2 linked regions of the Chelativorans sp. AA-79 genome follow. The protein of the gene in region 2 binds, or shares a complex with, the protein of the main gene of each other region. Links are inferred from orthologs where the notes say so. Each region holds a gene or a part of one and is shown on either strand. Other genes may lie near its edges.

The links. Proteins that work in one complex are often made in the same cells at the same time.
Region 1: the proteins of ccmB (region 2) and ccmE are in contact, whole or in part, in a solved structure (PDB 8CE8), measured with the Escherichia coli proteins. The link is inferred for Chelativorans sp. AA-79 from one-to-one orthologs.

The regions. Positions count from the first base shown.
Region 1 is NZ_CP120361.1:3,397,554-3,401,920, forward strand. Bases 768-3,762 are described here. They hold ccmE (cytochrome c maturation protein CcmE), read right to left. Parts: upstream 2,485-3,762; coding sequence 2,050-2,484; downstream 768-2,049. Other genes in these bases: PVE73_RS16610 (heme lyase CcmF/NrfE family subunit), read right to left, coding at 768-2,039; ccmI (c-type cytochrome biogenesis protein CcmI), read right to left, coding at 2,481-3,629. Outside these bases: PVE73_RS16605 (cytochrome c-type biogenesis protein), read right to left, coding at 1-51; more of PVE73_RS16610, read right to left, coding at 54-767; PVE73_RS16625 (hypothetical protein), read right to left, coding at 3,795-4,217; PVE73_RS16630 (ATP-binding protein), read right to left, coding at 4,312-4,367. UniProt on the Escherichia coli protein: Heme chaperone required for the biogenesis of c-type cytochromes. Transiently binds heme delivered by CcmC and transfers the heme to apo-cytochromes in a process facilitated by CcmF and CcmH.
Region 2 is NZ_CP120361.1:510,925-515,107, reverse strand. The notes cover bases 789-3,599. They hold ccmB (heme exporter protein CcmB), read right to left. Parts: upstream 2,622-3,599; coding sequence 1,956-2,621; downstream 789-1,955. Other genes in these bases: ccmA (heme ABC exporter ATP-binding protein CcmA), read right to left, coding at 2,842-3,447; PVE73_RS02530 (heme ABC transporter permease), read right to left, coding at 1,104-1,874; ccmD (heme exporter protein CcmD), read right to left, coding at 946-1,107; PVE73_RS02540 (DsbE family thiol:disulfide interchange protein), read right to left, coding at 789-949. Also shown: PVE73_RS02545 (LysE family translocator), read left to right, coding at 1-293; more of PVE73_RS02540, read right to left, coding at 371-788; aconitate hydratase AcnA, read left to right, coding at 3,726-4,183. UniProt on the Escherichia coli protein: Required for the export of heme to the periplasm for the biogenesis of c-type cytochromes.

The sequences.
Region 1 (4,367 bases), 2.9 Mb from region 2 along the record:
CATGCCCGAAAGCCCGAGCATCAGCGCCAGGGCAAGCGGCTCCGCCCGCATCTTCATGCGGCCTCCTCGCCCGCCGTGACGGGCTTCCTGCGCCTTGCCGGCACGCCGACGCGCAGCCTGCGGTCCATGAGCGAGACAAGGCCGCCGGCCATCATCACCAGCGCGCCGCCCCAGATCAGCGTGACGAGCGGCTTCCACCAGATGCGAACCACAAGACCGTTCGCGCCACGATCGCCGATCGAGACATAAAGCTGACTCAGGCCCATGGTCCTGATGCCCGCTTCCGTCGTGGGCATGCCGCGTGCGGTGTAGAAGCGCTTGGAGGAGACGATCTGCCCGAATGACCCGCCGCGATTGTTGCCAAGCGCGAAGACCGCCTGTTCCTCCGTATAGTTCGGTCCCGTGTAGGGGCGCAGGCTTTCGAAACGCAGCGTATAGCCGCTGATCTGCGTGGTCTGGCCGGGCTGCATAACCAGGATGTGCTCGGCCTCGAGGGTCGTTACCGAAACGATGCCGAGCACCGTCACGCCGAGGCCGGCATGGGCGAGCGCCGTGCCGAAAATCGAGAGCGGCAGGCCGGCCACCCTGCGCAGTGCGGCCGCGGAACCGGCCTTGCCCACACCGGCCTTGAGCGCGAGGTCCGTCACCGCACCGAAGACGAGCCACAAGCCGAGCGCGATACCGAGCGCCGCCAGGCCTGAGGCGCGGTCGACCAGCACATAGCTTGCAAGCGCGCAGGCGCCGGCCGCCCAGAATGCGAATTGAAGGCGCTGCGCCGCCGCCAGGACATCCCCCCGCTTCCACGCGAGCAGCGGCCCGAAGGGAGCCGCGATCAGCAGCGGCAGGAAAAGGGGCACGAAAGTCAGGTTGAAGAAAGGCGCTCCGACGGAGATCTTCTCGCCCGTCACCGCCTCGATCACGAGCGGATAGAGGGTGCCCACGAGCACTGTCGCCGCCGCGGTGGTCAGCAGGAGGTTGTTGAGGACAAGCGCGCCTTCGCGGGAGATCGGGTGGAACAGCCCTCCGGGGGCGAGCGCGGCCGCGCGGATCGCGAAGAGCGCGAGCGCGCCGCCGATGAAGAACATCAGGATCGCCAGGATGAAGACGCCGCGCGTCGGATCGGTGGCGAAGGAATGCACGGAGGTGAGCACGCCCGAGCGGACGAGGAAGGTGCCGAGCAGGGACAGCGAGAAGGTCAGGATCGCCAGGAGCACCGTCCAGATTTTCAGCGCCGAGCGCTTTTCCATCACGATGGCCGAATGCAGAAGCGCGGTTCCCGAAAGCCAGGGAAGGAAAGAAGCGTTCTCGACCGGGTCCCAGAACCAGAATCCGCCCCAGCCGAGCTCGTAATAGGCCCAGTAGGATCCCATGGCGATGCCGCCCGTGAGGAAGGCCCAGGCGACGAGGGTCCATGGCCGCACCCAGCGGGCCCACGCCGCATCGATGCGGCCGTCGATCAGTGCCGCGACGGCGAAGGAGAAGGCGATGGAGAAGCCGACATAGCCGAGATAGAGCAGGGGCGGATGGATGGCGAGCCCCACATCCTGCAGGATGGGATTGAGGTCGCGCCCCTCGATCGGCGCGGGTTCGAGACGGATGAACGGATTGGAGGTGAAAAGGATAAACAGGAGAAAAGCGCCGGCGATGAGCCCCTGGACGGCCAGCACATTGGCCCGCAGCGTCGGTGGAAGATTCCGGCCGAAGGCTGCCACGAACGCGCCGAAGAGCGAAAGGATCAGCACCCACAGGAGCATGGAACCTTCATGATTGCCCCAGGTGCCGGTGATCTTGAAGAGGAGCGGCTTGGCCGAGTGGGAGTTCTCCCACACATTGACGACGGAAAAATCCGACTGGACATAGGCCAGGACGAGCGCGGCGAAGGCCATGGCGATCAGCGCGAAGCCGGTGATCGCCACCGGCTCCCCGATCCGCATGAGCGGGGAACTGCCGATCCGCGCGCCGATCATGGGAACGCAGGCCTGCACCAGCGCGAGCGCAAGCGCCAGCACCAGGGCGAAATGGCCGAGTTCGACGCTCATCGCCTCGTCCTCACTGCTCCTGCCACAGGCCGTCCTCCTTCAGCCGGTCGGCGACCTCCCGCGGCATATAGGTCTCGTCGTGCTTGGCGAGTACCGTGTCGGCGACGAAAACGCCGTCCGAGCCCATCACGCCCTCGGTCACGACCCCCTGCTCCTCGCGGAAAAGATCGGGCAGGATGCCGTCATAGACGACCGGTACCTCGTTCTCGCTGTCGGTCACGACGAAGCGGACATGGGTCGCCTCGCCGCGCTCGATGGACCCTTTCTGGACGAGACCGCCGAGACGGATGCGCTCGCCCGCCGCCGCAGACTGCGACAGGAGGTCGGCTGGCATGTAGAAATAGGATGTCTGCTGTCCCAGCGCATAGAAGGTCAGGCCCGCCGCCAGGGCGAGAAACCCCATGCCTGAGCCGATGATCGCCAGCCGCTTCTGCTTGCGCGTCACTTCTTCACCTGCTTGCCCTCGATGCCGAGCGTCTCGGCGAGTTGCGCCACCGATCTTCCCTCCGGCGTTTCCGGCCCCAGGGCGGCGAGAGCCCGGTCCAGCGCATCCGCGGCCTCGCTTTGCCTTCCCAGCACCGCGTAGGAGCGCACCAGCCGGCGCCATCCCTCCGGATCATCCGGATTCTCGCGCAGCTTGGCATCCAGGCTCGCCACCATGCCTTCTATCATATCCTGCCGCGCTTCCGGCGCCATCTCCTGCGCGGCGGCCACCTGCTCCTCGGACGGGCCATCGGGGGGAGAGACCTGCGCCGGTGCCGACGAAAGCCCGGCAAGGGCCTGCCCTGCCGCGGCCTTCCACGGCGATTCCTCCGGCAACCCGCTCGCCATATCCTGCCAGATGGCGCGCGCCTCGTCGGCGTTCCCTTCCTGCGCCCTTGCCATCGCGATGAAGAACCGGGCCCGGGGGTTACCCTCTTCCAGCGTCAGGGCGCGGTTGAAGGCAGCCTCCGCGTCGGCGGTGATGACCCCGCCGCTCTCGCCGACCATCGCCTCGCCCAGCCCCGCTTCGCGATCGGCGGTGGCGCCCGCAAGTTCCATGGTCCGACGGTAGGCGGCGACTGCATCGGCATAGCGCCCGATCCGCGCATAAACAGGCGCAAGGGTCTCCCAGCCACGCGCGTCCTGCGGATGTTCGGCCAGATAGGCCTCGGCGCGCGCGATCAGTTCCTCCAGCGAAGCCTGGGCCGGATCCTGCTCGAGACGCGCCTGCAGCGGCATGGCCGGCATCCCCGGAGAGCCCAGCAGGGAATAGAGTCCCCAGCTCAACACCGGCACGGCAAGCACCGCCCCCATAGCGACGGCGCGCACCAGTTTCCCGCGTGCTTGCCCTTCCTTTCCATCATCGTCGGAAGACGATTGGGTGAGCTTCAGAATGCGCCGTCCGATCTCCGTGCGCGCCTCCGCGGCGTCGCTTTCGGAAATCAGCCCGCGCTTCACCTCCTGCTCGAGTTCAGAAAGCTGATCGCGATAGACGGCAAGATCATGCTTGCTGCCCGCGGCTGGCTCGGTGCCACCACGCAGGAACGGCCGCATCACCGCCAGCGCGGCGGCGAGGGTCAGGAATGCGGCGAAAACCCAAAACAGCATGATGGTTCCAATATCCGTCTTGCCCGCCGGTGCCAACCGCCGCCGGATGCGGCTTTTTTGCCGCCGCTCTATCCGCAGAGACCGATGCCCGCCTTGATCCGCATCAGAATGAGGAACTGCTTCAGGCAGACGGGAACTGAAACCCCTCCGCTGCGACCGCTTGCTCTAGTCGAGCAACGTCCAGCTTCCATCCGGGTTGCGGCAAGCGGTCGCGCGTGCCCTTCGCTTTCCGCCGTCCACCGTCACGGAATGGGAATAAGGCCGGCAATCCTGCGACCCGACACGATATGGCTGCGCAGCGGTCACGGCGCCGCTGTGCCTCGTGCGCTCGTCGCTCCAGTTGACGGGCTGCCCGGCGGGCGCCGATTCCAGCGCCCGATATTCGGCGTCGATTGCCGCAAGGCGCTCGCGCCGGTTCAGGCCAGCGCCCAGTTGCCCCATCACGAGGCCACCGCCAACGATGCCGCCAATGGCGCGCACGGAGCCCTGCTCCGAGGATGCGGTGACGTCCACCGATCGCGAAAAGCCGCCCACCGCGCAACCGGAAAGCAGGAACGCCGTCACGATGGCAATAGCCGATACCCTCATGCCGTTTTCACCCTCCGCCGCAAAGCCGCGTCGCGACTACAGACCATGTTTGACCGAATTTTGTCCATCCGGGAATCCCTTCCCTATTCGCCTCTCATGCCGCCGGCAGCGACACCTCCGCCTTCAGCCCTCCCAGCTTCGACCTCTCCA
Region 2 (4,183 bases):
GCCGCTGGAGGCTCTTTCTCACCGGCATGGCCGTCACGCTCGGCAATCCGAAGATCATGATGTTCTATCTGGCCTTGCTTCCCACCATCATCGATCTCTCGGCGGTGAGCCTCGTGGGCTGGGCCGAACTGACTCTCACCATGCTCATCGTGCTGATCGCCGTGGACCTCGGCTGGGCCGTTGCAGCCGCCCAAGCGCGACGGCTCCTGCGAAGCGCGCGCGCCATGCGCATCGCGAACCGCACCAGCGCTTCCATGATGGCTGGCGCCGCGGCGGCGATCGCCAGCCGTTGAGCCACTTGCAGCCGGGTAGAATCCCGGCGTTTTCGCAAAAGCGGCAGATACGAAGAAATCGAGCGGATGCGACCGCATCACGAGGTGCCCGGCAGCACTTTCTCGAGCTCGGGGATCAGTTCGTCGGCGATGCTTTCGGGCGTGAACGGGCCGACATGCTTATAGCGGATCCTGCCGTCGGGGCCGACCAGGAAAGTCTCCGGCACGCCGTAGACGCCCCAGTCGATGGCCGCGCGACCGCTCTGATCCACGCCGATGGCATCGAACGGGTTGCCGAGCTCGCCGAGGAAGCGCCGGGCATTCTCCGGCTTGTCCTTATAGTTGAGGCCGACAAGCCGCAGGCGGTCGTCCTGTGCCAGCTCCATCAGCAGCGGATGCTCCTGCCGGCAGGGCACACACCACGATCCCCAGACATTGACCAGCGTCACATGGCCTTGGAAACCGGCGGGCGAAAGCCCCGGCAAGTCCATGCCTTCAAGCGGCGGCAGCTCTGTCTGCGGCGCGGACTGCCCGATAAGCGCGGAGGGGACAACCGACGTGTCCCTGCCGGAAAAGAGCTGCATGAGGAACACGGCCGAAAGCGCAAGGAAGGCGAAGAGCGGCAAAAGCAGGATCAGCCTGCGGCGTCTCGGTGCGTATTCGTCCGCCGGGCTCATCGCGAACCTCCGGCTGAGCGCCGGCGAACGCCGCGCGATTCGAGCTCCTTGAGCGCGCGCTGCTGGGCCGACTGGTCGAGCAGGATCCACGCCACGAGCCCGGCGATCGCAAGCATGGAGATGATATAGGCCGCGGCCACATAGGCGAGATGGCTCATCGCATGGCCTCCGCGGGCTTCGCGTCGGCTGCGCGGGCGGAAAGCCGGCGCATGGCGATCACCCGGCGACGCCAGATTTCCGTCCGCATGGCCATCAGATGCAGCGCGAGAAACAGGAGCGTGAAGCCGAGCGCGCAGACAAGCAGCGGCCAGAGCAGGCTCGGATGAATGGTCGGGCCGTCCAGCCGGAAGACCGAGGCCGGCTGGTGAAGCGTGTTCCACCAATCGACCGAGAACTTGATGATCGGTATATTGACGAAGCCGACCAGCGTGAGGATGGCGGCCGCCCTCGCCGAGCGGCCGGGGTCGTCGAGCGCACGCGTGAGCGCGATGATGCCGAGATACATGAGGAAGAGCACGAAAACCGAGGTGAGCCTCGCATCCCACACCCACCACGTGCCCCACATGGGCTTGCCCCAGATCGAGCCGGTGGCGAGCGCCAGCGCCGTGAAGACGGCACCGATGGGGGCTGCAGCCTTCAGCGACACGTCGGCGAGCGGATGCCGCCAGACCAGCGTGCCGAGCGCGGAGCCCGCCATCAGGCTGTAGCAGAACATGGAAAGCCACGCGAAAGGCACGTGGATATACATGATCCGGACAGCGATGCCCTGCTGATAGTCCTCCGGCGCGGCAAATGCCATGGCGAGGCCCGCCGCCAGCACCAGCATTGCCGCGCCCCACAGCCACGGCAACACGGTGCCCGACAGCGCCAGGAAGCGCGTCGGGTTGGCAATATCCATCCAGCGGCGGACCGCGTTCTCGCTCATGAGGTCCTAGATAGAGCCCAGCCCGCCGGAGCGCAATTGACGAACGTCAAAGCCGCATGAGGCCTTTTGTCCGGCTCCGGCTCAGTCTGCTGCGCCACGCAGGGCGAGGGCGGCCGCGGCGGGCCCGATGACGGCGAAGAAGAGGGTGAGCGCCGCCATGATGAGGAAAGGCGGCAGGAACGGGTCGGGCTCGGCCACTGCGCCCCTGCTCGCCGCCACGCCGAAGATGAGGACGGGGATCGTCAGCGGCAGGATGATGACCGAGACGAGCAGCCCGCCGCGCGGCAGCGCCACCGTGAGCGCAGCGCCCACCGCACCGATGAAAGTGATGGCCGGTGTGCCGACGAGAAGAGTCAGGGTCGCAGCGGCGAGCCCGACGGGCGGCACGTTCATGAAGACACCGAGGAGCGGCGTGACGGCGACGAGCGGCAGAATGGCCGTCGTCCAGTGCGCCAGGCATTTCGTGAACACCGTGAGCGCCACCATGTGGCGGCTCTCGGTCGTCAGCAGCACATCGAGCGAGCCGTCCTCCCGGTCGGCCTGGAACAGGCGGTCGAGGCCGAGCAAGCCCGCAAGCAGTGCGCCGATCCACAGGATCGCCGGGCCGATGCGGGCGAGAAGGTTGAGGTCCGGCCCCACGCCGAAGGGGATGACGGAGACCACGGCGAGGAAGAAGAGCACGCCGGCCATCGCGCCGCTGCCGGCGCGGATGCCGAGTTTTACTTCGCGGAGGTAGAGGGCGAGCATCAGGCGGCGCTCCGTTCGGAGATGCAGCACCCCTTCTCGCGCCTCTCTGCCCTGCCGCCCATCTCCCCCGCAAGAGGGGAGATTACGCCGGCCGGTTTCGCCGGCGCTCTTTTTGTAGCGCCGCAGATTGGCGAAAGCCCCAAAGAGGTCCGATCTCCCCGCCTGTGGGGGAGACACCCGGTAGGGCAGAGGGGAGCGCGAGGGGAGGAAAGGATGAAAGTCATCTCTCCCCCATCCTCAATTCCTGCGCCCTCTCCAATCCCAGCGGAAGATGCGTCGCCGCGACGATGATGCCGCCTTCCGCCAGATGCCCGCGCATCAGGTCCGCAAATCGCCGTTCCGATGCACGATCGAGCCCGGCGGTGGGCTCGTCGAGCAGCCACGCCGGCCGATGCGATACGAGGAGCCGCGCGATCGCCGCGCGCCGGCGCTGGCCGGTGGAGAGATAGCCGAAGGGCAGGTGCGCGATATCGTCGAGGCCCACCATCTCCAGCGCCTCGTAGGGCGAAAGCCGCGGCTCGCCCAGGAAATCGCGCCAGAAGGCGAGATTCTCCTCCACGGTGAGCGCGGTCTTCATCGCGTTCAGATGGCCGAGATAGTGGCAGGCTGCCCTGGCATCCGGGAACGCCTCCCCGCCGCCGGAAAACGTCACGGCACCTTCCGCCGACGGCAGCAGCCCTGCGACAACCCTGAGAAGCGTGGATTTTCCTGCTCCGTTGGGCCCTGTCACGAGCAGTGCCTCGCCTGCGCCCAGACCAAAGGAGATACCGGAAAAGACGGCCTCTCCGCCGCGCTCGCCGCTCAAGCGCTCGGCGGCGAGCCGCATGGTTTTTCCCTCTCCGGCAATGGCTTATCCCAACCCTTTCCTGAATGCGGCAGAAATGCGCTTATCGCTATAGAACTCTTTTACGAATTTCTCTATATCCGGGGCAACCACGCCAGCGGTCGGCGTGGAGAGCCTTTGTGCCGAACCAGCGCACCGCCGCCTTGACCGGCTGTTACGCAGGGGACGGACGCGGAAATGACCGTACCCGCACCTTTGAGCCTGACGTCTCAGGAAGTCCGTTCCCGTTCGGATGAACAGACCAGATGGGATGATCGCACGTGTCTACTTCACTCGACAGCTACAAATGCCGCCGCACCCTCAAGGTGGGAAACACCGAATACACTTATTTCGACCTCAAGGAGGCGGAGAAGAACGGTCTCGCCGGCGTTTCCCGGCTCCCCTTCTCCATGAAGGTGCTCCTGGAAAACCTCCTGCGCAAGGAGGACGGCCGCTCCGTCAGCAAGGAAAGCATCGAGGCCGTGGCCGCGTGGCTCTCCGATCGCGGTGCCGCGGGCGTTGAGATCGCCTATTCGCCGGCCCGCGTGCTGATGCAGGATTTCACCGGCGTTCCCGCCGTGGTGGACCTCGCCGCCATGCGCGACGCCATGGCCTCGCTCGGCGGCGACCCGCAGAAGATCAACCCGCTCGTTCCGGTGGACCTCGTCATCGACCATTCGGTCATCGTCGATGAGTTCGGCACGCCGCTCGCCTTCGCCCGCAACGTGGAGCTGGAATA